Regions from separate parts of the Mesorhizobium sp. M2A.F.Ca.ET.046.03.2.1 genome, predicted to be linked through region 2. Evidence: predicted binding sites of a transcription regulator. Region 2 holds the regulator's gene; each other region holds the start of a gene.

Region 1 (7,124 bases), 1.1 Mb from region 2:
TCCCCGACAAGCTGGGGCAGGGTCGTGGTGGTCACCGCCGCCGGCACAGCCTTTTTCATTGCCGTCGCCTTCTTCGTCGATTCCTTCAATTTTCCCTCGCTGTCGCCGCAGGCGCTGCTGTGGGCGAAACTCACGGATCTTTTCCTGCCGCTTGTCCTCGGCGGCTCCTTTCTGTTCTTCCTGATGTGGAAGATGCGCCAGCTGGCGATCACGCAAAAGGAGCTCAGCGTCATCGCCGCGACCGACAGCTTGACCGCGGTCTTCAACCGCGGCGCCTTCTCGATGCTGGTCGAGGCCTATCTCGACCAGGCCCGCGACCAGACGGTCGCCGACGCCGGCGCGCTGCTGATCGTCGATGCCGACCATTTCAAGTCGATCAATGACCGCCTGGGCCACGACTGCGGCGACCAGGCGCTGAGGTTGATCGCCGCGACGATCAAGGGGCAACTGCATGGCGCCGACATCGTCGGACGCATCGGCGGCGAAGAATTCGCGGTCTTCCTGCCCGGCGCCGATGCCACACGCTCCTTCCTGGTCGCCGAATCCATCAGGCGCCGCATTCGCGAGGCCGAATTTGCCCCCGACGGGCGGCCCTGGCCGCTTTCCGTGAGCATCGGCGGCATCGCCTTCAGCGGCCCGACCACCTACCACGACGTTTTCCAGGTCGCCGACCGCCATCTCTACAAGGCCAAGTCCAACGGCCGCGACCAGGTGAGCTTCGAGAGCCGGCGCAGCGGGACGGCTGGCAATGCCGGCGGCACCATGCACTAAAGCATGTCTCCCGAAAGTGGGAAACGGTTTCGGGATAAAGAGATAAAGACATGCGTAAAATCAAAAACCTAAAGCGCATGGAGCGAATCTGAAAGATCGCGACGCGCTTTAGGCGTCCCTTAGCACCATCAACGGTCCGTTCATCCTTTGGCGGCTAGTGTCGGCGGCTGACCTCAGCCGATCCGCGAGCGACCGTATTCGATCTCATCGACTTCAAGGCGGTGCTGATCATCGCCCCTCATCTTCATCCCGCTGGAGCAGCTCCTGCCGCTGCATGGCGAGCAGTCGGCGACGCGCCGGCATTGGCTGAACGACGTTTTCTACCTGCTCTTCAACGGCATTGTCATCAAGGCCGGCATAGTATTGGTGGTTGGCGCGGCGATGCTGCTGGCGCAGCGTTTTGTTCCCGAGGCGCTCACCGCCGCCGTCCAGTCGCAGCCTGTGTGGCTGCAGGCGATCGAGGCTCTGCTCATCGCCGACATCGGCTTCTACCTCGCCCATCGCGCCTTTCACGCGGTGCCGTTCCTGTGGCGCCTCCACGCCATCCACCACTCGATCGAGGAGATGGACCGGCTGGCCGCGCACCGCGTGCAGCCGGTGGACCAGATCCTGACCAAGTCGGCTTCGTTCTTGCCGCTGTTCGCGCTGGGTTTTTCCGCCGAGGCGGTTCTCATCTACGTGCTTGATCTACCAGTGGCAGTCGGTGTTCATCCACTCCAATACGCGCATCAAATTCGGGCCGCTGAAATGGCTGATTGCCTCGCCGCAGTTCCATCACTGGCACCACGCCAACGAACGCGACGCCTATGACAAGAACTTCGCCGGCCAATTGCCCTTTCTCGACCTGATCGGCGGCACTTTGTTCATGCCGCCGCGGATGCCAGAAAAATATGGTGTCGACGAGCCTGTGCCGCAGCTCTACCACCGGCAGCTCCTCTATCCTTTCGTCGCAGCGGCCGAACCGGCCGCGATCGCCGAAGCCTCGGCCGCCGGCAAGCCCGAATAACGGCAAGGAAAAGCCTCTCGTCAGGTGAACTGAGCCGGGGGCAGTTCATAGGCGGTGGGCCTGAGAAGATCGCCGTAAATCAGGCGGCAAAACCGCCATAGCCGCGCGCGACCGGCTTCACCGAAACGATCGGCTGGTCCGACGGCCACAGGATGCCGGCGGTCACCGCGAAGGTGATCAGCGCATCGCGCGCGGCCTCGGCCGAGATTTCTCGGGCCCGTGCCGCCTCGCAGGCCTTTACCGCGGCGCCGTAGCTCAGCCGCCGCCGCGATGGCGGAAACTCGGTCAGGAATTCATGCATGGCGGACAGCGAGGCGATCATGCGCTTATGGCCGGCGCCGACGCTGAGGGCGACCGGGGTGAAGAACATCCTGTCGTACATTGAGACCTCGTCTGTTGGCTGCGGAGGCGGCGGGCCTCCGGTCTGGGAAGGGACGCCACACAACGCGGCTTGCGGCGTGAGGTTCCGCGCACGCCGATTTTTCCGTCTTGGACCTGATCCGTCGCGTGAATCGGCAGGAGGGGGCAGGCGGCCTATTTCCATATGCCGCGCATGCGGGCGCCAAGGTCGACCTTGACGCCTGGCCGCTGGCGCGGGTCGTCCTTGAGCGCCGCACTCGCCCAGGACGACTGCTCGAATGCCGGAAGCATCGAGGCCGGGATGAAGCGGGTGCGCGAGGCATAGACATGGCGGTCGCCGCGCGCAGCTTGGTTGTGCGGATAAAAGCGCTGCGGCACCACCAGATGCAAACTGTCCTTGGCCCTGGTCATCGCCACATAGAGCAGCCGGCGTTCCTCCTCGATGTCCTCCTTGGTGCCGACCCCGAGATCGGCCGGGATGCAGCCATCGACCGTGTTCAGCACGAAGACGTTCTTCCATTCCTGGCCCTTGGCCGAATGGATGGTCGACAGGATGAGGTAATCCTCGTCGCGATGCGGCGCCCCGGCCTGGTCGCTGGTGGCGTCGGGCGGATCGAGCGTCAGCTCGGTCAGGAAGCGTTCGCGCGACGGATAGGTCGAGGCGATCTGCTCGAGCTGGATGAGATCGGCCCGGCGCGTGATCGCATCCTCATGGATGCGCTCCATATGCGGTTCGTACCAGAGCCTGATCCGTTCGAGGTCGGCCGGCCATTTGGCGCCGGCGCGTAGGCCGCTATAGATGTCGAGGAACACCGGCCAATCCTGCGCGGCGCGCTGCGGCGGCCGGAAGCGGGCAAGGCCGAGCGTCTCGTCGAGCGACGTCGCCATGGCATCCACGATCTGCGAGGCGGCGGACGGCCCGATGCCCGGCATCAGCTGCAGCACGCGGAAACCGGCGACGCGGTCGCGTGGGTTCTCGGCGAAGCGCAGCATCGCCAGCATGTCCTTGACATGCGCGGCGTCGAGGAATTTCAAGCCGCCGAACTTGACGAAGGGGATGTTGCGACGCGTCAGCTCCACCTCCAGCGGCCCGCTGTGGCTCGAGGTGCGAAACAGCACCGCCTGCGCCTTCAGCGCCGTGCCGGCCTCGCGTTCGGCCAGGATCGCCTGGCAGACATAATTCGCCTGCTCGGCCTCGTCGCGTACGCTGACCAGCTGCGGCCTGTGCGAGGAACGGCGCTCGGTCCACAGATTCTTGGTGAAGCGTTCGCTGGCCTCGCCGATCACCCTGTTGGCGGCTGCCAGGATCGTCTCGGTCGAGCGGTAGTTGCGCTCCAGCATGACGATCTCGGCGGGCTTCGCGAATTGTTTCGGGAAATCGAGGATGTTGCGCACTTCCGCGGCGCGGAAGGAATAGATCGACTGCGCGTCATCGCCCACCACCGTCAGGCCGGCGCCGTCCGGTTTCAGCGCCAGGAGGATCGAAGCCTGCAGCCGGTTGGTGTCCTGGTACTCGTCGACCAGCACGTGGTCGAAGCGGGAACCGAGATGAGCGGCGATTTCCGGCTCGGCCGCCATCTGCGCCCAGTAGAGCAGCAGGTCGTCGTAATCGAGCACGTTCTGCGCCTGCTTGGCCTCGACATACGCCGCGAAAAGCTCCTTCAGTTGCTCCGCCCATGCCGCGCACCAGGGGAAGGCGGAGCCGAGCACCTCGTCCAGTGGCGCCTGCGCGTTCACCGCCCGCGAATAGATCTGCAGGCAGGTGCCTTTGGTCGGAAAGCGGCTTTCGGTTTTCGAGAATCCCAGCTCATGCCGTGCAAGGTTCATCAGGTCGGCCGAATCCTCGCGGTCATGGATGGTGAAGGCCGGGTCGAGGCCGATCTGCTCGGCATAGTCGCGCAGCAGCCTGGCGCCGATGCCGTGGAAAGTGCCGGCCCAGGCCAGCGCGTCGCCGATGATCGCCGCGTCGCGCCCCAGCACCTCGCCGGCAATGCGCTCGACCCGCTTGGCCATCTCGGCCGCGGCACGACGGGAGAAGGTCATCAGCAGGATGCGGCGCGGATCGGCGCCCTTGACGATGAGATGGGCGACGCGATGCGCCAGCGTGTTGGTCTTGCCGGAGCCGGCGCCCGCAATCACCAGCAGCGGCGCCGCCACCTTGCCGTCGCCATGCACCACCGCCAGCCGCTGCTCATCATTCAGCCGGGCAAGATAAGCGGGCGTCTCGAAGGACGAATCACGAGCGGCGATGTTCATCGCCCATCAAGCATCGTTTCCGCTTTGTTCGCAATAATTTCCTCGCGTTGCGGGAGAGCCGGGAGGGGACCGCAGCGGCCGGAGAGGAGGCTGAGCCGGTGGTGGGTGGGCGCATGCATTCTCTATGGAGCGCTGGTCGACCCCCACTCCGTCTCGGCTTCGCCGAGCCACCTCTCCCCCGATCGACGGGGTAGAGGAAAAGCGCCGAGCTTCCAGCAACGCTCCCTTCCTTTCCCTCCGGAGGGGGAAGGTGGCGCTGCGAAGCAGCGACGGATTGGGGGAACCACGTGGCAATCAAACCTCAGGTCGATCAGTCACGCCGTCACAGACGATGTGTGCATGGCGTAGAAGAAGGTGGGCCGAGCAAGGGCGCTACCGCTTCGGCTCCACCCCCATTGCCGCCGACTGGCGCCGCAACTTGCGCCTCTCATCGCCCGGCATGTCCAGCGGCGCGACATCGCCAGGCACCTCGTTGATGATCCTCACGGCGACGCGATAGGCGGTGTAGGCGAAAAGGCCGGTAAGCAGCAGGCGGATCATCATCGTCTCCTCATGCGGTTGATTGGCTTTCAACCGGACGCGGACCGGTTGGTTCCGCCTCACGCGCAACCAAACCGCCATCGCCTCGTTTGCCCTTTATGAAAGGGGCGAACGAGAGGAGGTCGTCATGATGAAGCTTCCTGTGCTGCTGGCTCTTGCGGCAGGGCTCGTGCTCGCCGCCTGCGACAACAGTGTGCAACCCACCAAGGCGCCGGGCGACGAAGTCAACCAGAACCCTCAGGTCGACAAGAACCCGGTGCCGAAATCGACCACGGGCGGCGACCAGCCGGGCACGCCTCCGAAGCAATAGGGCAGGGCGAGTCGGGTTATCGTCGGCCCTAAAGGTCAAGTTATCGTCGGGCTGGAAGAAGGCCGGCGCTGCTTGGGAGGAAGCTGGATAGCGCCGGCCAAGCGGGAAAATCAGGCCCGCCGCGCAATCCAACATAGCTGAGTCTCGGCCTTGCGTCATGGTGCGATCGCGCTAGCCGGCTACAGTCAGTGGAAACACCCGGAAAATCCTGACGCTGCGCGAGCGGCGCTGCTTAGGCCACCGCCGCGCGTGCCGGCTGTCCGCCGGTGATCTCCATGTCGAGTTGGCGCTGCGTCAGCGCCGCTTCGGCCAGGATCCATTGCTTGAACAGTTCCACCCTGCGGGCGCCGAGCGCCTTGATGGGGCTGACGAAGTACCAGCCCGCCGTGTTGGGATGGTGGACCGCGAAGGGGGCTACCAGCCTTTCGGCACGGATGTCGCTTGCCATGTAGGCGCGGTTGGCGACGGCGAAGCCCATGCCGGCATTGGCCGCTTCGTAGGACATCATGCAGCTGTCGAAATAGACGCTTCTCGTCTCGCCAAGCACGAAGCTCGCGCCGGCGAAGCCCAGCCACGACTGCCAGTTCTGCGTGCAGGTGTCCGAATGCAGCAGCGTGAAGTAGCGCAGGTCCTCCGGCACCACCTTCGACAGCGGCTTGTCGCCCAGCACGTCGTGAAACAGCTTGCGGCTGCACACCGGCGTCAGGTCTTCCTTGAACAGCAGTTCCGAGGTGAGGCCGGGGAAATTGCCGTCGCCGTAGCGGATCTCGAGATCATATTCCGAGGTCGCGAATTCATGCGTGGCGTAGGATGTCGACACCCGCATCTCGATGTCGGGATATTGCTGCTGGAAGGTCATCAGCCTGGGAAACAGCCAGCGCGCCGCGAAGGTCGGCAGCACGCAGATCCGCAGCACATGCGCCTGCGACTGGCCGGTGGCCTCCATGCTGGCCGCCACGATCCGTTCCAGCGCCTCGCGCACGCGCGCCACATAGGTCTCGCCCTCCGGCGTCAGCGACACCGCGTTGCCGCCGCGCTCGAAGATCTTGAAGCGCAGCTGGTCCTCCAGGCTCTTCACGCGCTGGCTGACGGCGGAAGCGGTGATAAACTGCTCTTCGCCGGCGCGCGTGAAATTCCTGTGCCTCGCGGCGCTTTCCACGATTTTCAGCGAGTTGAGGTTGACCTGACTGAGCAGACGCACGGGGTTTCGACCTTAAGCTGGGCTTACGCTACCACCAGCATTCCTAAATTTACAGGGGTAGGCGTTTAAATGACTGTTAACCAAGTGTTGCCCCCATCTTGGAGAAAGTACAATGAACGCCCATACAATTCCCGAACTGCGCTGTGCAATGAGCCGCGAGGCCATCATTGGTCATGAGACGGCCTGGAAAGTGTCGGGCTTCGGCGTCGCCCAGTATCGTCACGGTTACGACCCGGCTCTGCTTGCCGCGATCGAGGAAGCCGCCCTGAAGCTGAAGGCCAGCCATGCCGTTCACAAACATCTCGACCTCACCTTTATCACCGGCGCGGACCGCTATATTCCCGAGATCAAGGAGCTTTTACACGACAAGCTGCGCTTGGAAAGGCTGTCCGACATGATGGGCACCAAGCTCGAACCCTATCCGCTGTCGATCGTCGGCTCGACCGTCACCTTCATGAACCCCAGGGACGGCGCCGTCGAATGGCATTGCGACGGCGTTCCGGTGACGGAGCTCATCCCGCTGTCGATCAGCGACCCTCTCATCGGCGGTCATCTCGAGATCTATTGCGACGATTCCGAGACCGGCCGCTCGATCCTGGAATCCGGCCGCGACCTGCCGCGCAACAAGATCATGCGCATCGACCACAAGATGAACTACGCCACGCTCGGCCAGTTCCTGG
Region 2 (7,124 bases):
ATGATTCTGGCCGGCGACGCCAAGAAAGGCGATGTGCTGGGCACCGCCCGCATCGCCGGGATCATGTCAGCGAAGAAGACGCATGAGCTGATCCCGCTTTGCCATCCGCTGCTTCTGACCAAAGTGGCCGTCGAGATCGAGCCGGACCATTCGCTGCCCGGCCTCAAGGTGACAGCGCTCGCCCGCGTCACCGGCAAGACCGGCGTGGAGATGGAAGCGCTGACCGCCGCCTCGGTCGCCTGCCTCACCATCTACGACATGGCCAAGGCGGTGGATCGCGGCATGGTGATTTCCGGTGTCCGGCTGGTCGAGAAGACCGGCGGCAAATCCGGTGACTACAAGGCGGATGCCTGATGGCGCTGGTACCGGTCGCCGAAGCGCTCGCGCGCCTGCTCGACGGCGCAGCGCCTTTGCCGGGCGAAAGCATTCCGCTGGCGGACGCGGCCGGGCGGGTCCTGGCGGAACCGGTTGTGGCGCTGCGCACGCAGCCGCCCTTCAACGCCTCCGCGATGGATGGTTATGCCGCGCGTTCCGCCGACGTCGCTTCAGCGCCAGCGCAATTGGAAGTGATAGGCATGGCGCCTGCCGGGCGCGGTTTCTCCGGAACCGTCGGCAAAGGCCAGGCCGTGCGCATCTTCACCGGCGCGCCGCTGCCTGAAGGCGCCGACACCATCGTCATCCAGGAAAACGTCCGCGACCTCGGCAATGGCAGGATCGAGGTGACGGAGCCGACCGCGCAAGCACGCAATGTCCGGCGCCGCGGGCTCGACTTCAGCGAGGGCGACGTGCTGCTCGGAAATGGTCGCGTGCTCGACGCGGCGGCCCTTTCGCTGGCGGCTTCTGCCAACCACCCTGCCTTGAATGTCGTGCGCCAGCCGCTGGTCGCGATCATCGCCACCGGCGATGAATTGCTGCCGCCGGGCAGCACGCTCGGCCCCGATCAGATCATTTCGTCGAATGCCTATGGCGTTGCCGCCGCCGCCCAGTCGGTTGGCGCACGCGCACTCGATCTCGGCATCGCCGCCGACCGCAAGGAGGCGATCGCCGCGCTGGTCAGGAGAGCGGTCCAGGCGGGCCCGGATGTCATCGTCACGCTGGGCGGTGCCTCGGTCGGCGATCACGACCTGATCCATGACGTGCTGACCAGCGAGGGCATGCGGCTCGACTTCTGGAAGATCGCCATGCGCCCCGGCAAACCGTTGATGTTCGGCCGGCTTGGCAATGTCCGCTGCATCGGCCTGCCAGGCAATCCGGTGGCCAGCATCGTCTGCTCGCAGCTCTTCCTGAAGCCGCTGCTTGCCCGGCTCGGCGGCCGCAATTTCAGGCAGGACGTGCGAACGGCCAGGCTGGGCGCCGCGATGCCGGCTAACGATCTCAGGCAGGACTATGTTCGCGCCGTGGTGCGCGAGGACGCCGGCACCCTGGTCGCGACGCCGTTCGGCATCCAGGACTCCTCGATGCTCAGGATGCTCGCCGACGCCAACGGCCTGATCATGCGCGAGCCCTTTGCGCTGGCTGCGGAGGTTGGCGCCGAATGCAGCGTGCTTATGCTGCGCTAATGCGTCGATGCAATCGATCCGCTAACATGTCGACGCAGTCGATGTGATACGTCTCTATTCTTCGACCAGCGTTCGGGTCAGGGGATGGTCCGGATCTGCGAGACCATCGACGACGTTGAAATGATGCCGATCCGGCTCGACAACTGACTGGGTAGCGGCGCCAAGCCCCCTCCAGATGTTGGCGAGCAATACGCTCTGGCGCAGGAATTCCGAGCGCTCGCCGCCGCCGACCCAACAGGTGATGCGGGTTCCTTGCACGGGCCGCAGCAGCGCCGGGCTTTCGCTAAACGCTTCCCGTTCGTCGATGTTCAGCGTCTCGTTCAAAGCCGTGAACATCAACGACCGAAGGTCGTGCAGGCCTGAAATCGAAACGACCTTGCGTATGCGTTGCGCCACCATGGCGCCCAGCGGCGAAGTCGTCGTCGCCATCCGGCTGGCGAGATGTCCGCCGGCCGAATGTCCGGTCAGCATCAGCGGTCCCTCGACCATGGCCGCCGCTTTGCCGATCGCGGCCGCGACTTCATTGACGATGCCGCCGATCCTGGTTCGCGGGCACAGCGTATAGGAAGGCATGACGACGGCAAAGCCGCGGCCGACAGCGCCGGCGGCCAGATGCGACCAGGATGTCTTGTCCGATTCCATCCAGTAGCCGCCATGGATGAACACGACGAGCCCCTTCGGCGCGGCAGGCGGGAGGAAGAGATCGAACCGGCTGCGCGGCGCCTCGCCATAGACGATGTCGAGCCGCGCCCTGCCCTGCGCCAACAGCTTTTCGCGAAATGCCTGAGCTGGGCCGTCCCAGGCCGCCGGCCAGCGGTCGCCGCCAGCGATGTTCGCGCCGTTGGCGTAGGCGTCATCCCAGTCGACAATGCGGAGTCCCAGCACCGGCCCCTCCTGCGATCTGATCGATTTCGAGTTGTCTTTGTTCGGCATGCCATTCGAAGTCAGGTGACGGCCTCCTTGATCGCATAGCGCGCCTCCTGCCAGGCGCTCGTGCGCAGGATGTCTTCCAGCACCTCGACGGCGGCCCAGACATCCCGGTAGCCGACATAGAGTGGCGTGAAGCCGAAGCGAACGGTCGACGGCGCGCGGAAATCGCCGATCACGCCGCGCTCGATCAAGGCGCGCATCACCTGGTAGCCATGTGGATGGGCGAACGACACCTGGCTGCCGCGCTCGGCGCCGTTGCGCGGGCTTTCTAGCTCGAGACCGAACGCGCCGCATCGAGCTTCGACAAGGCGGATGAACAGATCCGTCAGCGCGACGCTCTTCTCGCGCACGGCAGTCATGTCGACTTCGTCCCAGAGATCCAGCGAACCTTTCAGCGCCCGCATCGACAGCATCGGCTGCGTTCCGCACAGGAATCGCCGGATGCCCGTGCCGGCGGCATAACCCTGCTCGAACGCGAACGGTCGGGCATGGCCCCACCAGCCGCTGAGCGGCTGGCTGATGTCGTGATGATGGCGGGTGGCGGCATAGATGAAGGCAGGCGCGCCCGGTCCGCCATTGAGATATTTGTAGGTGCAGCCGATCGCGAAATCGGCATTCGAGCCGTCGAGATCCACCGGCAGGGCGCCGGCCGTGTGGCAGAGGTCCCAGACGATCAGCGCGCCGGCGTCATGGGCCTTGCGGGTCAGGGCCGCCATATCGCGCAACCGGCCGGACTTGTAATTGACGTGGTTGACCAGGATGACCGCGACACGGTCGTCGATCAGTTCCTCGATCGTCGGCGCATCGACGCCCTCGAGCCGCAGCACCGCGCCGGGCCGCGTCGAGGACACCCCCTCCGCCATGTAGAGGTCGGTCGGAAAGCTGTCGCCTTCGGCAACGATCACCGAGCGGTCGGGTCGCATCGCGAGCGCCGCATGCAGGACCTTGTAGATGTTGATCGAGGTGGTGTCGCATACCACCGTCTGGCCAGGCGCGGCGCCGATCAGACGCCCGAGCCGGTCGCCCAGCTGGACAGGCATGTCGAACCAGCCGGCGGTGTTCCAGGCACGGATGATATCCTGCGCCCATTCCTGCTTCGCGGCCGTCTCGATCTCGTTGAAGACATTGATCGAAGCGGCGCCCAGTGAATTGCCATCAAGGTATATCACCCCTTCCGGCAGAACAAAGCGATCGCGCAAGGGGCGCAGCGGGTCCGCAGCGTCCATCGCCTCGACCTCGGCAAGATCGGGAATTCCCCTCATGTGCTACCGCCTCCATTTCGACCCAGGCCGCTACATCCCTCCGGCGACCAAGGCGGTTGTCCCATCACCGTCCGCAACCCGGCAAGAACCTTCTGTCCTATATTAGCTGGTCCATAGACGGCAAAGGCTGAGGATCGGAATCGTCGCCAAGGTTGGCATTTTGAGTTCGTTTCGTTCACGTTACGGTACATGGTTGGGTCAGCTGACTGGATCCCTTCAGCACCTCCGCGACGATGTCGCCTCTCAATTTCAGCATAAGGAGAATTGCAAAATCGAGCGGAATAAATGACACAGCCCAACCGGTGGCGGCCAGGCACCGTCGGATGCAACATTCTTTCGCCCGCCTTAAGAAATTCATTAAACTTTAAACGGTTGCGGAACACAACTGGAACAGATAGTGTTTGTTCTGGGTTTGTTTTTCTGATTCTGGTTTCGGAACCCGTGGGGGCCGCCAATGCTGACGCGCAAACAACATGAACTCCTGATGTTCATCCATGAACGCCTGAAGGAGAGCGGGATCCCTCCATCCTTCGACGAGATGAAGGAAGCGCTCGACCTCGCCTCAAAGTCCGGCATCCATCGGCTGATCACGGCGCTGGAAGAACGCGGCTTCATTCGCCGGCTACCGAACCGGGCGCGCGCGCTGGAGGTCTTGCGCCTGCCCGACTCGATCGCTCCCGGCCTGAATGCCGCGAAGAAATTTTCGCCAAGCGTCATCCAGGGCGGCCAGGGCAATCTAAGCCGACAGGTCAAGCCGGCAGCGCCCTCGCGTACGCCGACACCCAGCAATGATGACGACGCCGCTTCGGCCGTGTCCATTCCGGTGATGGGCCGCATCGCCGCCGGTGTGCCAATCGACGCCATCCAGCACCAGACGCATTCGATCTCGGTCCCGCCGGACATGATCATGGGCGGCGAGCACTATGCGCTGGAGGTCAAGGGCGACTCGATGATCGAGGCCGGCATCTTCGACGGCGACACCGTCATCATCCGTAACGCCAGCACGGCGAGCCCGGGCGAGATCGTGGTGGCGCTCGTCGACGATGAGGAAGCGACACTCAAGCGCTTCCGCCGCAAGGGCGCCTCGATCGCGTTGGAGGCCGCCAACCCGGCCTACGAAACCCGCATCTTCGGGCCGGATCGGGTCAAGGTGCAGGGCAAGCTCGTCGGGCTGATCAGGCGCTACTGATCCGGCTGCGAGGACTTGGCCCTCTCTGGCTTTTCGTAAGGCGCCAGTCCCCTCGCCTCGCGAGTGTACTTCCGCTGCTCGTGCCAGGGCCGGTAAGGCTGCTCGACGGCATATTGGATGGCTGCTCGCGCGGTTGCCGATTGCGGATCGAAGAAGACGGCGGCACTGCCGTCACGCGCCAGTTGGCGCTTGGTGACGACAAGCACGCGCTCATCCCAGCAGGGATTGTAGGCCGTCGCATCGTTGATGACGATGAGATCGGCAAAGCCGCAGGCGGGCCGTGCGCTGTCGCGGTTTTCGGCGAGCGCGACGATCGCGCCGGACGGATGCCGGCCAATGCAGAGGTCGCCGGTGCAATAGAAGGGCGAGCCGGGCGGCAGGTCGACCGGGTCGGCGATATCGAGCGCATCCTTGGCAAATGTCTCGGGCGGCACGATGGCCTCGGCCTTCAGCGCCCGCTTCCAGTTGTCGGTGGTGAACTCGTTGGAGCGTTCGCGGTTGACGGCAAGCTCGCCGCCACCGATCGGCATCGCCACGAGATGCGCGTCCTCCGAGATCAGCACATCCGGCGTGCGCACATGCGGGATCGCCAACAGCGCGGCGAGCGCGAAGGGCACAGCGGCGAGCCTCAGCCAGGTGGTGGCCATGGTCGCGATGACGAGCGCGATTGTCGCCAGCAGCACCGACTGGATCGAGATCAATCCCACTGCATCGACTGGCGAGCGGTCGGAAATCCATGCCGAAATGGCGATCATCGCTGTCAGGCCCTTGCCCATCACATAGAGGAAGGGACCGTCGAAGCCGAACGGCATGGCGAGCGCGCTCAACACGGCGAACGGCATGACAATCAGCGAGACGATCGGCATGACCGCCAGATTGGCGAGCAGGCTGAGCGGCGACACGCGCTGAAAATGCCAGATCGCAAACAGCAATGTCGCGCTGCCGGCGATGAGCGAGGTCACAGCGGCGCCGCCCACGCCAACCGCTAGTTTTCGCGACAGGAACTTCAGGAACGAACGCTTCACCGGCGGCGCGGTCGTTTTGCCGGCGCGATAATCGGCAAAGCCGGCATAGGCGCCGACCAGGGCCGCGGTGGCGGCGAAGGACATCTGGAAGCTCGGGCCGACCACTTCATGTGGCGAGACAAGGATGACGGCAATCGCCGAGATTGCCAGGTTGCGCATCGTCAAAGCCGCGCGGTCGAAGAGCACCGCTACAAGCATAACCGCAAGCATGATGAAGCTTCGCTCGGCCGCCACCACGATGCCGGAGATGACGAGGTAAGCGGCGATCGAGGCCAGCGCGATCGCCGCGGCGTATTTCTTCACCGGGCGGCGGGACGAGAAATCCGGAAACAACGCGAAGGCGCCGCGCAGCAGGAACATGATCGTGCCGGCCACCAGCGCCATGTGCAGGCCGGAGATCGATATGATGTGATAGATGCCGGTCCGTCGCATCGACTCGTTGATCGCTTCCGGAATGCCGGCGCGCACGCCGACGATCAGCGCCGCCGCGATCTCGCCTTCGGACCCGCCAATGCTGCTCCGGATGTGGTCGGCGATCCCTTCGCGCGCGTTTTCCACGGCCGACGCAATGCGCGCGCCGAAGGGTGCCCCCGTTGGCGCAGTCGAAGCCGGAGCCAACAGCTTTGGATCGCCCAGGAAAAAGCCGCTGCCGCCGATGCCGCTAAAGTAGCTGTCGAAGGAAAAGTCATAGCTGTCCGGGCGTACCGGACCGGTCGGCGGCAGCAGCTTGGCATAGCCGGTCAGCATCGACCCTGCCGTCATGCCGGACGGGATCCTGCGCGCCGACAGCCGAACGCGGTCCGGCGCGTAGCGCAGCGTCGGGTGCTCGGTGGACATGAGATCGATGGTCAGCCGCACACGGCCATTGGCCATCGCTTCGGCGGTGACCAGGCGGCCGGTCAGCCGGGTCTGGATTTCGGACCCCAGCATCGGGGTCGCCATCCGCCAGGTCTCCACCTTGGCCGAGAGGAAGCCGAGCGCGCAGAAAAGCGATGCCATGAAGACAAGGTGCGTTTTCTGCCAGGAGCGCGACACCGCCGCGCAGACAGCCATCAGCGCCACCGCCGCAAGCGGCCTGTAGAGATCAGGCTCGGTGCTCAGCGAGAAGTAATAGATGACGCCGGCGGCCAGGAACACCGGCACCAGCAGAAAGCCGACG
Region 3 (7,124 bases), 1.7 Mb from region 2:
GCAAGCTGAAAGACGACCCTGACCTGTTCACCGGCCTGTTCTGGACCGCCAAGCGCGGCCTCGAGCTCGGCCTTGTCGATGCGCTGGGCGACATGCGCAGCGTGCTCAAGACCCGTTTCGGCGACAAGACGCAGCTCAAACTGATCAGCGCGCCGCGCGGGCTGTTCGGCCGTTTCGGCCTGTTCGGCTCGCGCTTCTCGGCGCCCGATATCGCCGCTGCCGCCGCAAACGGCGTCCTCGATGCGGCGGAAGAACGCGCGCTGTGGGCGCGCTTCGGGCTTTGAAAAAGCCATGATTGCGTCTAGCATGCCCGCTTGACCGACCCATCGGCCGGCCTTGCCGCGACAACGCGGGAGGAGTTTGGATATGCCGCAGATCATTTTCTTCGCTGTTGTCGGCGCCGCCGCCTATTTCGGCTACCGCGCTTTCGTGCGCGAGGCCGAGCGCGTGACAGCCAAGATCCGGCGCACCGAAAAACAGGCGGCGAACGGCACGATGGGCACGCTGGTCAAGGATCCCAAGACCGGCGAATATCGTCTCGCCAAGGACTGATCCCATCTCGCCAGCAGCCGACATCCTGGAGCCCGGCACAGAGGTCCGGACATGGCTTGCGCCGGCCAAGATCAACCTGGCGCTGCATGTCACAGGAAGGCGCGACGACGGCTATCATCTCATCGAGAGCCTTGCCGTGTTCACACGCTTCGGCGACCGGCTGGAAATCGAGCCGGCGGAGCAGGACGAATTCTCGGTGTTCGGCCGATATGCCGCCGGCCTGCCGCTCGACGACGGCAATCTGGTGGTGAAGGCGCGCGATGCCTTGCGCCGGGAAGCCGGCGTGCAGCGCACGCCGCCGGTCGCCATCCGGCTGGAGAAGAACCTGCCGGTCGCCTCGGGCGTCGGCGGCGGCTCCAGCGACGCGGCAGCCGCGCTCAACGGCCTGGCGCGGCTCTGGAAGCTCGATATCGACGAGATTTCGCTGGCGCGGATCGGGCTTTCGCTCGGAGCCGACCTGCCGATGTGCCTGAAGTCGAAGCCGCTGGTCGCGCGCGGCATCGGTGATGAAGTGTCGCCGCTCTCCGCGTTTCCGGCGCTTGGCCTCGTCCTGGTCAATCCGGGCGTCGCTGTCTCAACACCGGACGTGTTCAAGGCGCTCTCTCGTCGCGACAATGACGCGCTGCCGCCGCTGCCAAGGCGCCTCGACTTCCACGCCATCCGTAACTGGCTGGAAACGACCCGCAACGATCTCGAAGGCGCCGCTCAAGCCATTCAGCCCGCGATCGGCGAGGCGCTCAAGGCGCTCAAGCGCGCCGACGCCGCCTTCGCGCGCATGTCCGGCTCGGGCGCCACCTGCTTCGGCCTGTTCGAGACCGGCAATGTGGCCAAGCGTGCGGCGATCGAGATCCGCGCGCGTCATCCCGACTGGTTCGTGGCCGCCACGCGCAGCATGGAGGTGAGCGATGGCGAAGCTTGACGAGAGCCGACCCTTCATTCCGGTGCGCATCGCGGTGCTGACGGTATCCGACACGCGCAGCCTTGCCGACGATAAATCCGGCCAGACGCTGGCCGACCGCATCGCGGAAGCCGGCCATGCGCTTGCCGCGCGCGACATCGTCACCGACGACCGCGAAAAGATCCGCGACAAGGTCCTCGGCTGGTCGAAGGACGACAGCATCGATGTCGTCATCACCACCGGCGGCACCGGTTTCACCGGCCGCGACGTGACGCCGGAGGCGCTGGAGCCGATCTTCGAAAAGCGCATGGACGGCTTTTCGGAAGTTTTCCACCGCATCTCCTACGACAAGATCGGCACCTCGACGATCCAGAGCCGGGCGACCGGCGGCGTCGTCAACGCCACCTTCGTCTTCGTGCTGCCGGGCTCGCCCGGCGCCTGCAAGGACGCTTGGGACGGCATCATCAAGGCGCAGCTCGACTACCGTCACATGCCCTGCAACTTCGTCGAGATCATGCCGCGGCTGGACGAGCATCTCAGGCGGGGCGGCAAGCCCACTTAGTAAGGGGCGCAGGCGTCACTTCGGCGGCGCCACCCAGATTTCGGCGTTCAACCGCCTGGTCGCGAGACCCCGAGCCAGGGCCTCCGCACCGCGAGCGCTCTTTGCCAGAGCCGAGGCCTGGCGCTTGCTGATGACGAGACCCTCTGCCAGCGCCCGATTGCCCGAAAAAACACGCGCCAGGAAAGGCGCGCGGTCGGCCCGAGCGCGTGAAAAGCGTGCCGGCATCGTTTGCTTTGCCGTATGCGCGACAACCTCGTCGATCCAGCCTTCGGCCAGCCGGGCGCCGGGCTCCACAAGCAGCAGCCAATCGCCCTTTGCCTGGCTGATACCGGCGCCGAGCCCACCGCTCACATAATGGCAGCCGGCATGTTCGGCGACCCGATGCGTCTGGTCGGTCGAGCCTTGATCGCAGACGATGACGTCGCGCACGACGCCTTCGACCGCGCCGCCGACCAGCGAGGCGAGCGTGCGGGCAAGTCCCTCTTCGTCGTTGCGGGTTTCGATGAGAACGCTGAGCATGCCTAGCCGAATAGCGGAAAGCGGAGGCTAGCGCCAGTTTACGCTTCCAGTCGAAAAAGTTCTTGCTTTGTTCTCATCGGCAAAATAGGAATAGTTTCATGAACAGAGCGATTCGACAGCCTGCCGACAGTCCCTGGGAAAGGGCGAAAATGGAACAGATCGTGCGCGCCGACATTGCCGCTTTCGGAGCAGGCAGAGCCGAGATGGCGAACGCGATGATCGAGCAGAGCGGCATGCGCGTGCGGCCCGACCGCAATCGCGGCCGGTCGGCCGGCATCAATCCGTCCGGTCGGTTCGAGCCGGTCAGCCGGCATGTCTTCGATGACGGCTGGAACTCGCTGGAGGAGTTGCCGCCGTTCAAGACGGAAGTGCAGGTCGAGAAGCCGCGCACCATCATCACCCGCAACGAGTCGCCCGACATTTCCTTCGACCGTTCGATCAATCCCTATCGCGGCTGCGAGCATGGCTGCGTCTACTGTTTCGCCCGGCCGACGCATGCCTTCATGGGCCTGTCGCCGGGGCTCGATTTCGAATCGAAGCTGTTCGCCAAGCCGGATGCGGCGCGCATGCTGGACAGAGAGTTGTCGAAGCCGGGCTACCAGCCGCGCACCATCGCCATCGGCACCAACACCGATCCTTACCAGCCGATCGAGAAGCAGTACCGGATCATGCGCGAGATCCTCGAGGTGCTGGAGGCGCGCGGACATCCGGTCGGCATCGTGACGAAGTCGGCGCTGGTGACGCGCGACTTAGACATCCTGTCGCGCATGGCGGAGCGTGGCCTTGCCAAGGTGGCGCTGTCGGTGACCACGATGGACCGCATGCTGGCCCGCACCATGGAACCGCGCGCGTCGACCCCGACGAAGCGGCTAGAGGCGATCAGGCAATTGTCGGATGCCGGCATCCCGGCCTCCGTGATGGTGGCGCCGATCATTCCCGGCCTCAACGATCCGGAGATGGAGCGCATCCTCGATTCGGCGCGGGCCGCCGGCGCCCGGGAGGCCGGATACGTCATCCTGCGCCTGCCGCTCGAAGTGGCGCCGATCTTCAAGGATTGGCTGTTGCGGCATTATCCGGACCGGTACCGGCATGTGATGTCGCTGATCCGCTCGATGCGCGACGGCAAGGATTACGATTCCGAATGGGGCAAGCGCATGAAGGGCGCCGGACCCTATGCCTGGCAGATCGGCCGGCGCTTCGAGATAGCGGCCAAGCGCCTCGGCCTCAATGTCGAACGGCGGCAGCTTCGCATCGATCAATTCGTCGCAGGCTCCGGCGCCGGCGAGCAGCTGATGCTGCTGTGAAGATGGCACCGACCCTGACGGCCGGCGCCAAGCAGTTCCAGGCAAAGCGGTTTTCCGTCTAGAATTGCTCTTGTTTCAAGAATTCCGTCCGGCCCTTGTCCCCCGGCCGTGAGACGGTGCCCTCCCGGTCCGGCGCCCCACCCGACCCGGAGGGACTTGCGGAGAATCGGAGCCGATGCGAACCTCGCCGCACCATGGCTCGCGTGCGTTCCGATTCTCCGCTTCTCTTTGAAATGGTCGAGAAGCCCGACTTCTCGATCGAGACCAAGGCGATGGCCGACGGGCTGTGGCCGGTCGCCGGCATGGATGAAGCTGGCCGCGGTCCGCTCGCGGGTCCAGTGGTGGCTGCGGCGGTGGTGCTTAACCCCGCCAATATCCCGGAAGGCCTCGACGATTCTAAACGCCTCACCCATTTGCAGCGCGAGGCGCTGTTCCTGAAGATCCTTGGCTCGGCGCTCAGCGTTTCGATGGCCTCGATCAGCGCCGAAGGCATCGACAACAGCAACATCCTGAAAGCGAGTCTCGAGGCGATGCGCCGCGCCGCCGCGGGTCTCTCGCTGCAGCCGAAACTCGCCTTGGCCGACGGCCGCGACATCCCGCCAGGCCTCGCCTGCGAAGGCCGCGCGCTGATCAAGGGCGACCAGCGCTCGCAGTCGATCGCCGCCGCCTCGATCGTCGCCAAGGTGATGCGCGACCGCATGATGTGCGGCTGCGGCGGCCATCACGAGCATTACGGCTTCGAGGTGCATATGGGCTACGCGACGGTCCGGCACCGCACCGCCATCGAGGCGCATGGCCCGGTGGCGAGGCTGCACCGGACCTCGTTCGCGCCGTTCAGACTGGGTGGCGCCGAGGTGGTCGAGGAAGAGAGCTTGGCCGGGTTGGAGTGACGGCGACTGCCTCGATCCTTCGTCATCCTCGGGCTTGACCCGAGGATCATGCCGTGACCTCTTTCGTGGGGCGCAGCGGCGCAGAATTTTGTAATCGTTGCAACGCCTTAGCGTCACGGCATGGATCCCTAGGGTCTGCGCGCGTCGCTTCGCTCCTTGCTCCTTGCTCCGCCCTAGGATGACGAGCGTGCTACAACAAAAAAGCCGCCGGGTTGCCCAGGCGGCTTTGACTTCGAAACTTCGAAGTCAGCTCAGTTCAGCTTGGCCTTGACGTCATCCAGCGCCGACTTGAACAGGTCGGCACCGGCCTTGGCGTCAACCTTGGCGGCGAGCAGCACGCGGGCGGCCTCGACGGCGATGTCGACGGCCGAGGCGCGCACTTCGCTGACGGCCTCGCGCTCGGCCTGGCTGATCTTCTGCTCGGCAAGCGCGGTGCGCCGGGCGACATAGTCCTCGGTCTTCTTGGCCGCCTCGGAAGCAAGCAGCTCAGCCTCGCGCTTGGCGGCGGCGACGATGTCGGCGGCCTCCTTCTCGGCTTCCTTGCGCTTCTGCTGGTATTGGGCAAGCAGCTGCTGGGCCTCTTCACGAAGCTTGCGGGCTTCCTCGAGCTCGCCGCTGATCTTGGCCGCGCGGCCGTCCAGCGACTTGGTGAGCATGCCCGGCACCTTCAGATAGATGATGGCGCCGAGGAAGATGATCAGGGCGATGGTGGCCCAGAGCGTGGCAAGTGATGTGGCGTCCATGATCCCGCTCCTCACCGGCTCGCGGATTTGACCGCGGCCGCGATCTCGGACTTGTCGGCCTTGCCGCCGACAAGCGCCTCGACGATGGCCGACGTGGTATCCTCGGCGATCGTGCCGACTTCCTTCATCGCCTTGGCCTTGATCGAGGCGATGCTCGCCTCGGCCTCGCCAAGCTTCTTCTCGAGCTCGGCCTCGAGCTTCTTGCGCGTGCCTTCGGCGTCCGCCTTGGCGGCGTCGCTTGCCTGCTGGCCGATCTTGTTGGCGTTGGCCTTGGCCTCCGCCAGTTCCTGCTCATACGCGGCAACGGCGGCATCCGCCTCGCCCTTCAGCCTTGCGGCATGGTCGAGGTCCTGGGTGATGCGATCGTTGCGGACATCGATGATGCCGCCAAGACGCGGCATCACAACGCGCTTCAGGAACAGGTAGAAGAGCCCGAAGGTGATGACCAGCCACAGGATCTGCGACGGGAAGGTCTTGGCGTCGAACGGCGGGAACGCTTCATGCTCCGCGGCAGGCACTGCAGTGCCCGCATGCGTATCGCCCTCGGCCGCGGCCGGCGCTGTTTCTTGCGCATAGGCAGATGTCACGAACATCTCATTCCCCTGTCCATGGAACGGGGCCGCACCATGCGGCCCCTTTCGTCAGCTCTCAATCTTACTTGAAGACCAGGAGCAGAGCGATCAGGAGCGAGAAGATGCCCAGAGCTTCGGTCACGGCGAAGCCGAAGATCAGGCGGCCGAACTGGCCGTCGGCAGCCGACGGGTTGCGGAGCGCGCCCGAGAGGTAGCTGCCGAAGATGTTGCCGAGGCCGATGCCCGCGCCGCCCATGCCGATGCAGGCGATACCAGCGCCGATAGCAGCTGCTGCAGTTGCGTCCATTTCAAAACTCCTGTGGTTTGCTTGTTCGTTGCGGTTGGTACGTTGGGTATGCTGGCGCCGCGGCGCCGGTGAAAATCGATCAGTGGCTCGGGTGCAGCGCGTCGTTCAGATACATGCAGGTCAGCACCGCGAAAACGTAGGCCTGCAGGAAGGCGACCAGCAGCTCGAGGGCGGTCAATGCGACCGCCATGGCGAGCGGCAGGATGGAACCGGCGATGCCGACGGCGCCGAGCGCGCTGAGGCTGACGACGAAGCCCGAGAACACTTTCAGCGTGATGTGGCCGGCCAGCATGTTGGCGAAAAGACGAACCGAGAGGCTGACCGGACGCGAGACGAAGGAGATGACTTCGATCGCCACCACCAGCGGCAGAAGAAGACCCGGCACGCCATGCGGCACGAACAGCTTGAGGAAGCCCAAACCGTGCTTGGCGAAGCCGTAGACGACGACCGTGCCGATGACCATGATTGCCAGCGTGAAGGTGACGATGATGTGGCTGGTGACGGTGAAGAAATAGGGGAACAGGCCGATCAGGTTGGCGACCAGCACGAACATGAACAGCGAGAACACCAGCGGAAAGAACTGCATGCCCTGCTTGCCGGCGGCATCGCGCAGCATGTTGCCGACGAACTCATAGGCCATTTCGGAGACCGACTGCAGGCGCCCCGGGATCAAGGCGCGGCTGGCCGTGCTCCAATAGAGGAAAGCCGAGGCCAGCACGATCGTGACGACCATGAACAGGGAGGAGTTGGTGAACGAGACGTCGTAGCCGCCGATAT
Region 4 (7,124 bases), 240 kb from region 2:
ACTTTCTCAGCGTCGGCACTGCCCCTCATTGCCCTGCCGGGCATTTCTCCCCGTAAAACGGGGAGAAAGAGGCTGGCCGCAACGCCGGCGCGTTCTGCAAGGCTGACTATTGGCGAAAGCCGCGATGACGGCCCCTTCTCCCCGTTCAACGGGGAGAAGATGCCGGCAGGCAGATGAGGGGCAGCACCAGCCTCACAGAATCGGGAACCGGCCCGCGCCAAGCGACCTACGCTGCCTCCAGCGCCGCCTTCACCGCCGCGATCGCATCATTTGCCTTGGAGGCATCCGGGCCGCCGGCTTGCGCCATGTCGGGACGGCCGCCGCCGCCCTGCCCGCCAAGCGCGGCGGACGCGACGCGAACGAGATCGACAGCGCTGAAGCGGCCGGTCAAATCGTCGGTGACGCCGACGACCACGCTTGCCTTATTGTCCTCGCCGGCGCCGACAAAGACGACCACGCCTGAGCCGAGCGTCTTCTTGCCGGCATCGGCAAGTGGCTTCAGGTCCTTCGGCGCCACGCCGGAAACTGCCTTGCCGAGGAAACCGACGCCGGCGACCGTCTCGTTTGCGGCCGGCGCGTCGGCAACGGCCGAGCCGCCGCCCAGAGCCAGTTTCTTGCGCGCCTCGGTCAGCTCCTTTTCGAGCTTCTTGCGCTCTTCGAGCAGCGCCTCGACACGCGACGGCACATCGGCCGGCGAAATCTTCAGGGTCGCCGCCGCGGCCTTCAGGCGCTTGTCCTGTTCGTCGAGATGCCTGCGTGCCGCCTCGCCGGTCAGCGCCTCGATGCGGCGCACGCCGGCCGCCACGGCACTGTCCGACAGGATGCGCACCAGGCCGATATCGCCGGTCGAGCGGACATGCGTGCCGCCGCAAAGCTCGACCGAATAGGGCCGATTGGCCTTGGCGCCATGCAGGCCGGTGCCCATCGACACGACGCGAACCTCGTCGCCATACTTCTCGCCGAACAGCGCCATGGCGCCCTCGGCGATGGCGTCGTCGACCGACATCAGCCGCGTCGTCACCGGGCTGTTCTGCACGACGATCTCGTTCGCCATGCGCTCTACCTCCTCGAGCTCATCGGCCGAGATCGGCTTGTTGTGCGAGATGTCGAAGCGCAGGCGATCGGGCGCGACCAGCGAGCCCTTCTGCGCGACATGGGTCCCCAGCACCTCGCGCAGTGCCTCATGGATGAGATGCGTCGCCGAATGGTTGGCGCGCAGCTTCGAGCGGCGGGCATGGTCGACCTTGAGCTCGACGGCGGCACCGGTCTTCACCGTGCCTTTGACCACTTTGCCTAGATGCACAAACAGACCGTCAGCCTTCTTCTGGGTATCGGAAACCTCGATCGAGAAGCCCTCGCCGGAGATGACGCCGGTATCGCCCATCTGGCCGCCGGATTCGCCGTAGAACGGCGTCTGGTTGACGACCACGGCGATCGCATCGCCCTGAGAGGCGCTGTCGATCGTCTTGCCATCCTTGACCAGCGCCTGGACGATGCCTTCCGCAGCTTCAGTCTCGTAGCCGAGGAATTCGGTCGCGCCGGTCTTTTCGCGCACCGAGAACCAGACCGTCTCGGTCGCGGCCTCGCCCGAGCCCGCCCAATGCGCGCGCGCCTCGGCCTTCTGCCGCTCCATCGCGTCGGTGAAGCCGGCGATGTCGACCGAGATGCTGCGCTGGCGCAACGCGTCCTGCGTCAGGTCGAGCGGAAAGCCATAGGTGTCGTAAAGCTTGAATGCCGTCTCGCCGTCCAGCATGTCGCCGGCCTTGAGGGTCTCGGTCGCGTCCGAAAGAAGGCCGAGGCCGCGCACCAGCGTCTTGCGGAAGCGCGTTTCCTCGAGCTTCAGCGTCTCGGTGATCAGCGCTTCTCCGCGCACCAACTCGGGATAGGCCTGGCCCATCTCGCGCACCAGCGCCGGCACCAGCTGCCACATCAGCGGTTCCTTGGCGCCGAGCAACTGCGCATGGCGCATGGCGCGACGCATGATGCGGCGCAGCACATAGCCGCGCCCCTCATTGGACGGCAGCACGCCATCGGCCGCCAGGAAGGAGGACGAGCGCAGGTGATCCGCAATCACGCGATAGGACGCCACATTCTCTTGGTTCGGCCCCTGGCCGAGCGCCGAGGACGCGGCATCGATCAGATGCTTGAACAGGTCGGTCTCGAAGACGCTTTCGACGCCTTGCAGGATGGAGGCCATGCGCTCCAGCCCCATGCCGGTGTCGATCGAGGGACGCGGCAGGTCGATGCGCTCTTCCTTCGTCACCTGCTCATACTGCATGAACACCAGGTTCCAGAATTCCAGGAACCGGTCGCCGTCCTCTTCCGGGCTGCCGGGCGGGCCGCCCCAGATATGCTCGCCGCGGTCGATGAAAATCTCCGAGCAGGGACCGCACGGGCCGGTGTCGCCCATCGCCCAGAAATTGTCGGAAGTCGGAATGCGGATGATGCGATCGTCCGAGAAGCCGGCGATCTTCTTCCAGTAAGCTGCCGCCTCATCGTCGGTGTGATAGACGGTGACGAGCAGCTTGTCCTTCTTTAGCCCAAAACCCTTGGTGATCAGGTTCCAGGCAAGCTCGATCGCGCGCTCCTTGAAGTAGTCGCCGAACGAGAAATTGCCGAGCATCTCGAAGAAGGTGAGATGGCGGGCGGTGTAGCCGACATTGTCGAGATCGTTATGCTTGCCACCGGCGCGCACGCTCTTCTGCGCGGTCGCGGCGCGCGAATAGGAGCGCTTCTCCAGGCCGGTGAAAACGTTCTTGAACTGCACCATGCCGGCGTTGGTGAACATCAGCGTCGGATCATTGCGCGGCACCAGCGGGCTGGAGGCGACGATCTCGTGGCCCTCCTTGCGGAAGTAGTCGAGGAATGTCGACCGGATGTCGTTCACGCCACTCATTGCACATTGCCTTTTTCGCAAGAACCACCGGCCCGGCCGGCGGCAAATGGGCTTTGGTATTTCAGAAGATAGATGGGCCTTTTAGCGATAGCTCTTGAGCCTGTCCAGAAACACGGAGTTGGACCAATCGGCAAGCGGGCAGCGGCTCAACACCGCCCGCGAAACGCAAAACCGCCGGCGCGAAGGCCGGCGGTTCGGGTACGCAGTACTCAAGAACGCGATTACATAAGCATAACCAAATAAACCAGCATTGTGGCCGAACTCCGGCTAAGCCGACGAATTGCCTGAGCCGAACAGGAACCGCTGCGCGATCTTCCTGGACCGGCCCTACATGGCGCCGGCTTCGTCCTCGAAACCGTCGTCGCCGCCTTCGGAGCCGCCATTCTCAAGGAATTTCTCGGCGATCAGCCCGGCATTCTGCCGAAGTGCCATCTCGATCTCGCGCGCCGTGTCGGGATTGTCGCGCAGGAACAGCTTGGCGTTCTCGCGACCCTGGCCGAGACGCTGCGAATTATAGGAGAACCAGGCGCCCGACTTCTCGACCACGCCGGCCTTGACGCCGAGATCGACAAGCTCGCCGGTCTTGGACACGCCCTCGCCATACATGATGTCGAACTCGACCACCTTGAAGGGCGGGGCCAGCTTGTTCTTGACCACCTTGACGCGGGTCTGGTTGCCGACGACCTCGTCGCGGTCCTTGACCGAGCCGATGCGGCGGATGTCGAGGCGCACCGATGCGTAGAATTTCAGCGCATTGCCGCCGGTCGTGGTCTCGGGCGAGCCGAACATGACGCCGATCTTCATGCGGATCTGGTTGATGAAGATGACCATGGTGTTGGAGCGCGAGATCGAGGCGGTCAGCTTGCGCAGCGCCTGGCTCATCAGGCGGGCCTGGAGACCGGGCAGCGCGTCGCCCATCTCGCCCTCGATTTCAGCGCGCGGCGTGAGCGCCGCGACCGAGTCGACGACCAGCACGTCGATGGCGCCCGAACGCACCAGCGTGTCGCAGATTTCCAGCGCCTGCTCACCGGTGTCGGGCTGCGAGATCAGGAGGTTCTCGAGGTCGACGCCGAGCTTGCGGGCATAGACCGGATCGAGCGCGTGCTCGGCATCGACGAAGGCGCAGATGCCGCCCTTCTTCTGCGCTTCCGCAACCGTGTGCAGCGCCAGCGTCGTCTTGCCCGAGCTTTCCGGCCCGTAGATCTCGACGATACGGCCACGCGGCAGCCCGCCGACGCCAAGCGCGATATCGAGGCCGAGCGAGCCGGTCGGTACGGTTTCGATCTCGACCGCCTGCTCGTTGGCGCCGAGCCGCATGATCGAGCCCTTGCCGAAAGCGCGCTCGATTTGCGACAGCGCCGCGTCCAGAGCCTTTGATTTGTCCACTGCCTTATCCTCTACAAGCCGCAAAGTATTCTGAGCCATGATACATCACCCCTTGGTCGTCAATGAAGGCCGGACAATCCGTGATCCCTGCTGTTTTGTACCTTTTTTGTTCTCATTTGGCAAGGGGCTACAAATATTTGAAAAACAATCAATATCTGGATTTGTTCTATTTATGTATCACCAGGGCTAGTGCGGAGCACAACCGCTGGTCCAGAAGAGATTTCGATGTCCGGCCATCCCGAATCGCGACCCCGATTGCAGGGCGACCCGGGGAAACCTAGTGTGCGCAGCCGCACGATCAATGAAAGTCAGCGACCCGAAATGCCGACATTCCCAACTATCCTGGCCCCAACGATCCTGGCCTTGGGCGGCGCCCATATCGACCGGCGCGGCCAGGTCTCGGGCACCTATGTGCCAGCCGCCTCCAACCCCGGCATGATGCGCGAGGATGTCGGCGGCGTCGTTTTCAACGCGCTGCGCAGCGTGGTGAAGCGCGGCGTGTCGGCCTCGCTGATCTCGGTGCGCGGCGGCGACGCGGCAGCGGACACGGTCGCCTCGGCGATCGACAGCGCCGGGATAACGGACCTCTCGGTGGTGTTCCTCGACCGCACGACGCCGAGCTACACGGCGCTGATCGACGCCGAGGGCGAATTGATCGTCGGACTGGCCGACATGGCGCTCTACGACCTCGCCTTCCCCAAGCAGATGAGGCGTTCCAAGGTGCGCGAGGCGATCGCCGCGGCCGACGCCATCCTGTGCGACGCCAACCTGCCGACCGCGGCGCTGGAGCGCCTGGTTGCGCTCGCCGGCGACCGGCCGGTCTTCGCCATCGCCGTCTCGCCAGCCAAGGTCGTCCGCCTGGCGCCTCTGCTCAGTGATCTGTCGCTGCTCTTCATGAACCGCCGCGAAGCCGCCGCGCTGGTTGGCGCCGAAATGTCAGGAGAAGCCCTTGTCGACGCACTCAGGCAGGTCGGCCTGAACGCCGGCGTGATCACGGCCGGCAGCGCTCCGGTGCTGGGCTTCGACGACGCCGGCATCTTCGAAATCGACCCGCCCGCGCCGCGCCGGGTCGCCGACGTGACCGGCGCCGGCGATGCGCTGACCGGCGCGACGGTCGCCGCCCTGCTGCGCGGGCTGCCGCTGCGTGCCGCGCTACGCGAGGGCGCCGCGGCGGCGATGCTCGCCATCGAGAGTCCAGAGGCCGTGCCGTCCCTCACGACCGCCAATTTCAGGCAGGCGCTTGCCCTTGTGCCGGAGGCACGGGAGGTGGCATAGGGCCATCGACAATCTACTTCCTCCTTGTCGGAGAACAGCCATGACGCCGGAAACCACCCGCCCCTTCGTCGATGTCCACCCGCCCGTGGCGGAGGCCCTTGCCGCCGGCCGGCCCGTGGTGGCGCTGGAATCCACCATCATCACCCACGGCATGCCCTACCCCGACAATGGCGCCATGGCGGCCAAGGTCGAGCAGATCATCGCCGATGCCGGCGCGGTGCCGGCGACGATCGCCGTGGTCGACGGCCGCATCAAGATCGGCCTCTCCGACGGCGAACGCGAATCGCTTGCCATGACGGGCGACGCCATGAAGCTGTCGCGCGCCGATCTCGGCTTCGCGGTCGCTCAAAAGCGCACCGGCGGCACCACGGTTGCGGCCACGATGATTGCCGCGCACATGGCCGGCATAAAAGTGTTCGCCACCGGCGGCATCGGCGGCGTCCACAAGGGCGCCGAAAAGAGTTTTGATATCTCGGCCGACCTCGACGAGCTGGCGCGCACGCCGGTCATCGTCGTCTCGGCCGGCGCCAAGGCGATCCTCGACATCGAAAAGACGCTGGAAGTGCTGGAGACACGCGGCGTGCCGGTCATCGGCCATGGCAGCGAGACGATGCCGGCCTTCTGGTCGAGGCAGTCGCCCTTCCGCGCGCCGCTGACGCTGCAGGCGCCTGGGGACATCGCCCATTTCTACCGCACGCGCCAGGCGCTGGGCTTGGGCGGCGGCATTCTGGTCGCCAATCCCGTGCCGCAGAATGACGAGATCCCGGCCGACGAAATGGCCGGCTATATCGACGCCGCGCAGAAGGCCGCCGAGGCGCAGAACGTCACCGGCAAGGCGGTGACGCCCTTCCTCTTGTCGAAGATCCTCGAACTCACCGGCGGCCGCAGCCTCAAGACCAACATCGCGCTGGTCGAGAACAATGCCCGGCTGGCGGCGGAGATCGCGAAGGCACTGTAAGGGCACACGTCGAAGGCCCCCTCACCCGGATTGCCAAGGCCGAATTGCGAAGAGCAATTCGGGGCAATCCGACCTCTCCCCGAGGGGAGAGGAGCTGCCAGCCCCTGCGCCAACCTCTTCTCCCCAGCTGGGGAGAAGGTGGCCGCGAAGCGGCCGGATGAGGGGGCGGCCTCGACGTGCCCTTCGTAGTGTTCAATAACGGATCAAATCACTTCCCCGCTCGTCTTCCCGCCTCATAAGCACGCCGCGCCCACACGGCCATCTCGTCCGGATCGTCGAACGCCTCGTCGGGCACGCTCCAATAGGGCATCGCCACGTCCTTGCCGTGGCGCGAGCCGGTATAGGTCCACTGGCTGCAGCCGGCGGCCTCGAAATCGGGAATGGTTTCCTCATCCGCCTTGAGCAGCAGTTCGCCGCGCACCTACCACCGCGACGATGACGCCGTCGCAATAGATGCCCTTACCGCCGAACAGTTTTCGGATGCTGATCGGGCCCAGGCTTTCGAACAGTTCTTCGAGGCGCGTATTATCCATGGCGCGATGATCTCATCCGCCATCGGCCTTGTCATCGCCGCAACCAAAGGCATGCTGACAGGTTGAGACCTGAAAA

Evidence for each region. The regulator LexA, encoded in region 2, represses DNA repair genes until DNA is damaged. The targets are predictions, from matches to a motif close to TGTTCNNNNTGTGTTCNG.
Region 1: the regulator LexA is predicted to act here: its motif matches at 4,419-4,436, upstream of EJ072_RS00985 (ATP-dependent helicase).
Region 3: the regulator LexA is predicted to act here: its motif matches at 2,589-2,606, upstream of EJ072_RS03690 (PA0069 family radical SAM protein).
Region 4: the regulator LexA is predicted to act here: its motif matches at 4,379-4,396, upstream of recA (recombinase RecA).

Annotation. Positions count from the first base shown of each region.
Region 1 is NZ_CP034449.1:168,439-175,562, reverse strand. It holds gene EJ072_RS01000 (GGDEF domain-containing protein) at 1-771, shown strand, start outside; gene EJ072_RS36475 (hypothetical protein) at 1,000-1,284, opposite strand; partial or broken gene EJ072_RS36470 (sterol desaturase family protein) at 1,213-1,395, shown strand; gene EJ072_RS36465 (sterol desaturase family protein) at 1,454-1,777, shown strand; gene EJ072_RS00990 (DUF982 domain-containing protein) at 1,857-2,159, opposite strand; gene EJ072_RS00985 (ATP-dependent helicase) at 2,312-4,393, opposite strand; gene EJ072_RS35790 (hypothetical protein) at 4,766-4,936, opposite strand; gene EJ072_RS00980 (hypothetical protein) at 5,061-5,243, shown strand; gene EJ072_RS00975 (LysR substrate-binding domain-containing protein) at 5,476-6,444, opposite strand; gene EJ072_RS35785 (hypothetical protein) at 6,557-7,124, shown strand, end outside.
Region 2 is NZ_CP034449.1:6,442,669-6,449,792, reverse strand. It holds gene moaC (cyclic pyranopterin monophosphate synthase MoaC) at 1-354, shown strand, start outside; gene glp (gephyrin-like molybdotransferase Glp) at 354-1,559, shown strand; gene EJ072_RS30750 (alpha/beta hydrolase) at 1,614-2,444, opposite strand; gene kynU (kynureninase) at 2,504-3,751, opposite strand; gene lexA (transcriptional repressor LexA) at 4,206-4,940, shown strand; gene EJ072_RS30735 (ComEC/Rec2 family competence protein) at 4,934-7,124, opposite strand, start outside.
Region 3 is NZ_CP034449.1:742,027-749,150, forward strand. It holds gene EJ072_RS03665 (S49 family peptidase) at 1-284, shown strand, start outside; gene EJ072_RS03670 (membrane protein) at 367-552, shown strand; gene EJ072_RS03675 (4-(cytidine 5'-diphospho)-2-C-methyl-D-erythritol kinase) at 578-1,471, shown strand; gene moaB (molybdenum cofactor biosynthesis protein B) at 1,458-2,012, shown strand; gene EJ072_RS03685 (glycosyltransferase) at 2,028-2,531, opposite strand; gene EJ072_RS03690 (PA0069 family radical SAM protein) at 2,681-3,835, shown strand; gene EJ072_RS03695 (ribonuclease HII) at 4,030-4,725, shown strand; gene EJ072_RS03700 (F0F1 ATP synthase subunit B) at 4,977-5,468, opposite strand; gene EJ072_RS03705 (F0F1 ATP synthase subunit B) at 5,480-6,061, opposite strand; gene EJ072_RS03710 (F0F1 ATP synthase subunit C) at 6,123-6,347, opposite strand; gene EJ072_RS03715 (F0F1 ATP synthase subunit A) at 6,427-7,124, opposite strand, start outside.
Region 4 is NZ_CP034449.1:6,201,896-6,209,019, reverse strand. It holds gene alaS (alanine--tRNA ligase) at 227-2,896, opposite strand; gene recA (recombinase RecA) at 3,224-4,321, opposite strand; gene EJ072_RS29510 (carbohydrate kinase family protein) at 4,604-5,557, shown strand; gene EJ072_RS29505 (pseudouridine-5'-phosphate glycosidase) at 5,598-6,515, shown strand; partial or broken gene EJ072_RS29500 (TfoX/Sxy family protein) at 6,724-7,048, opposite strand.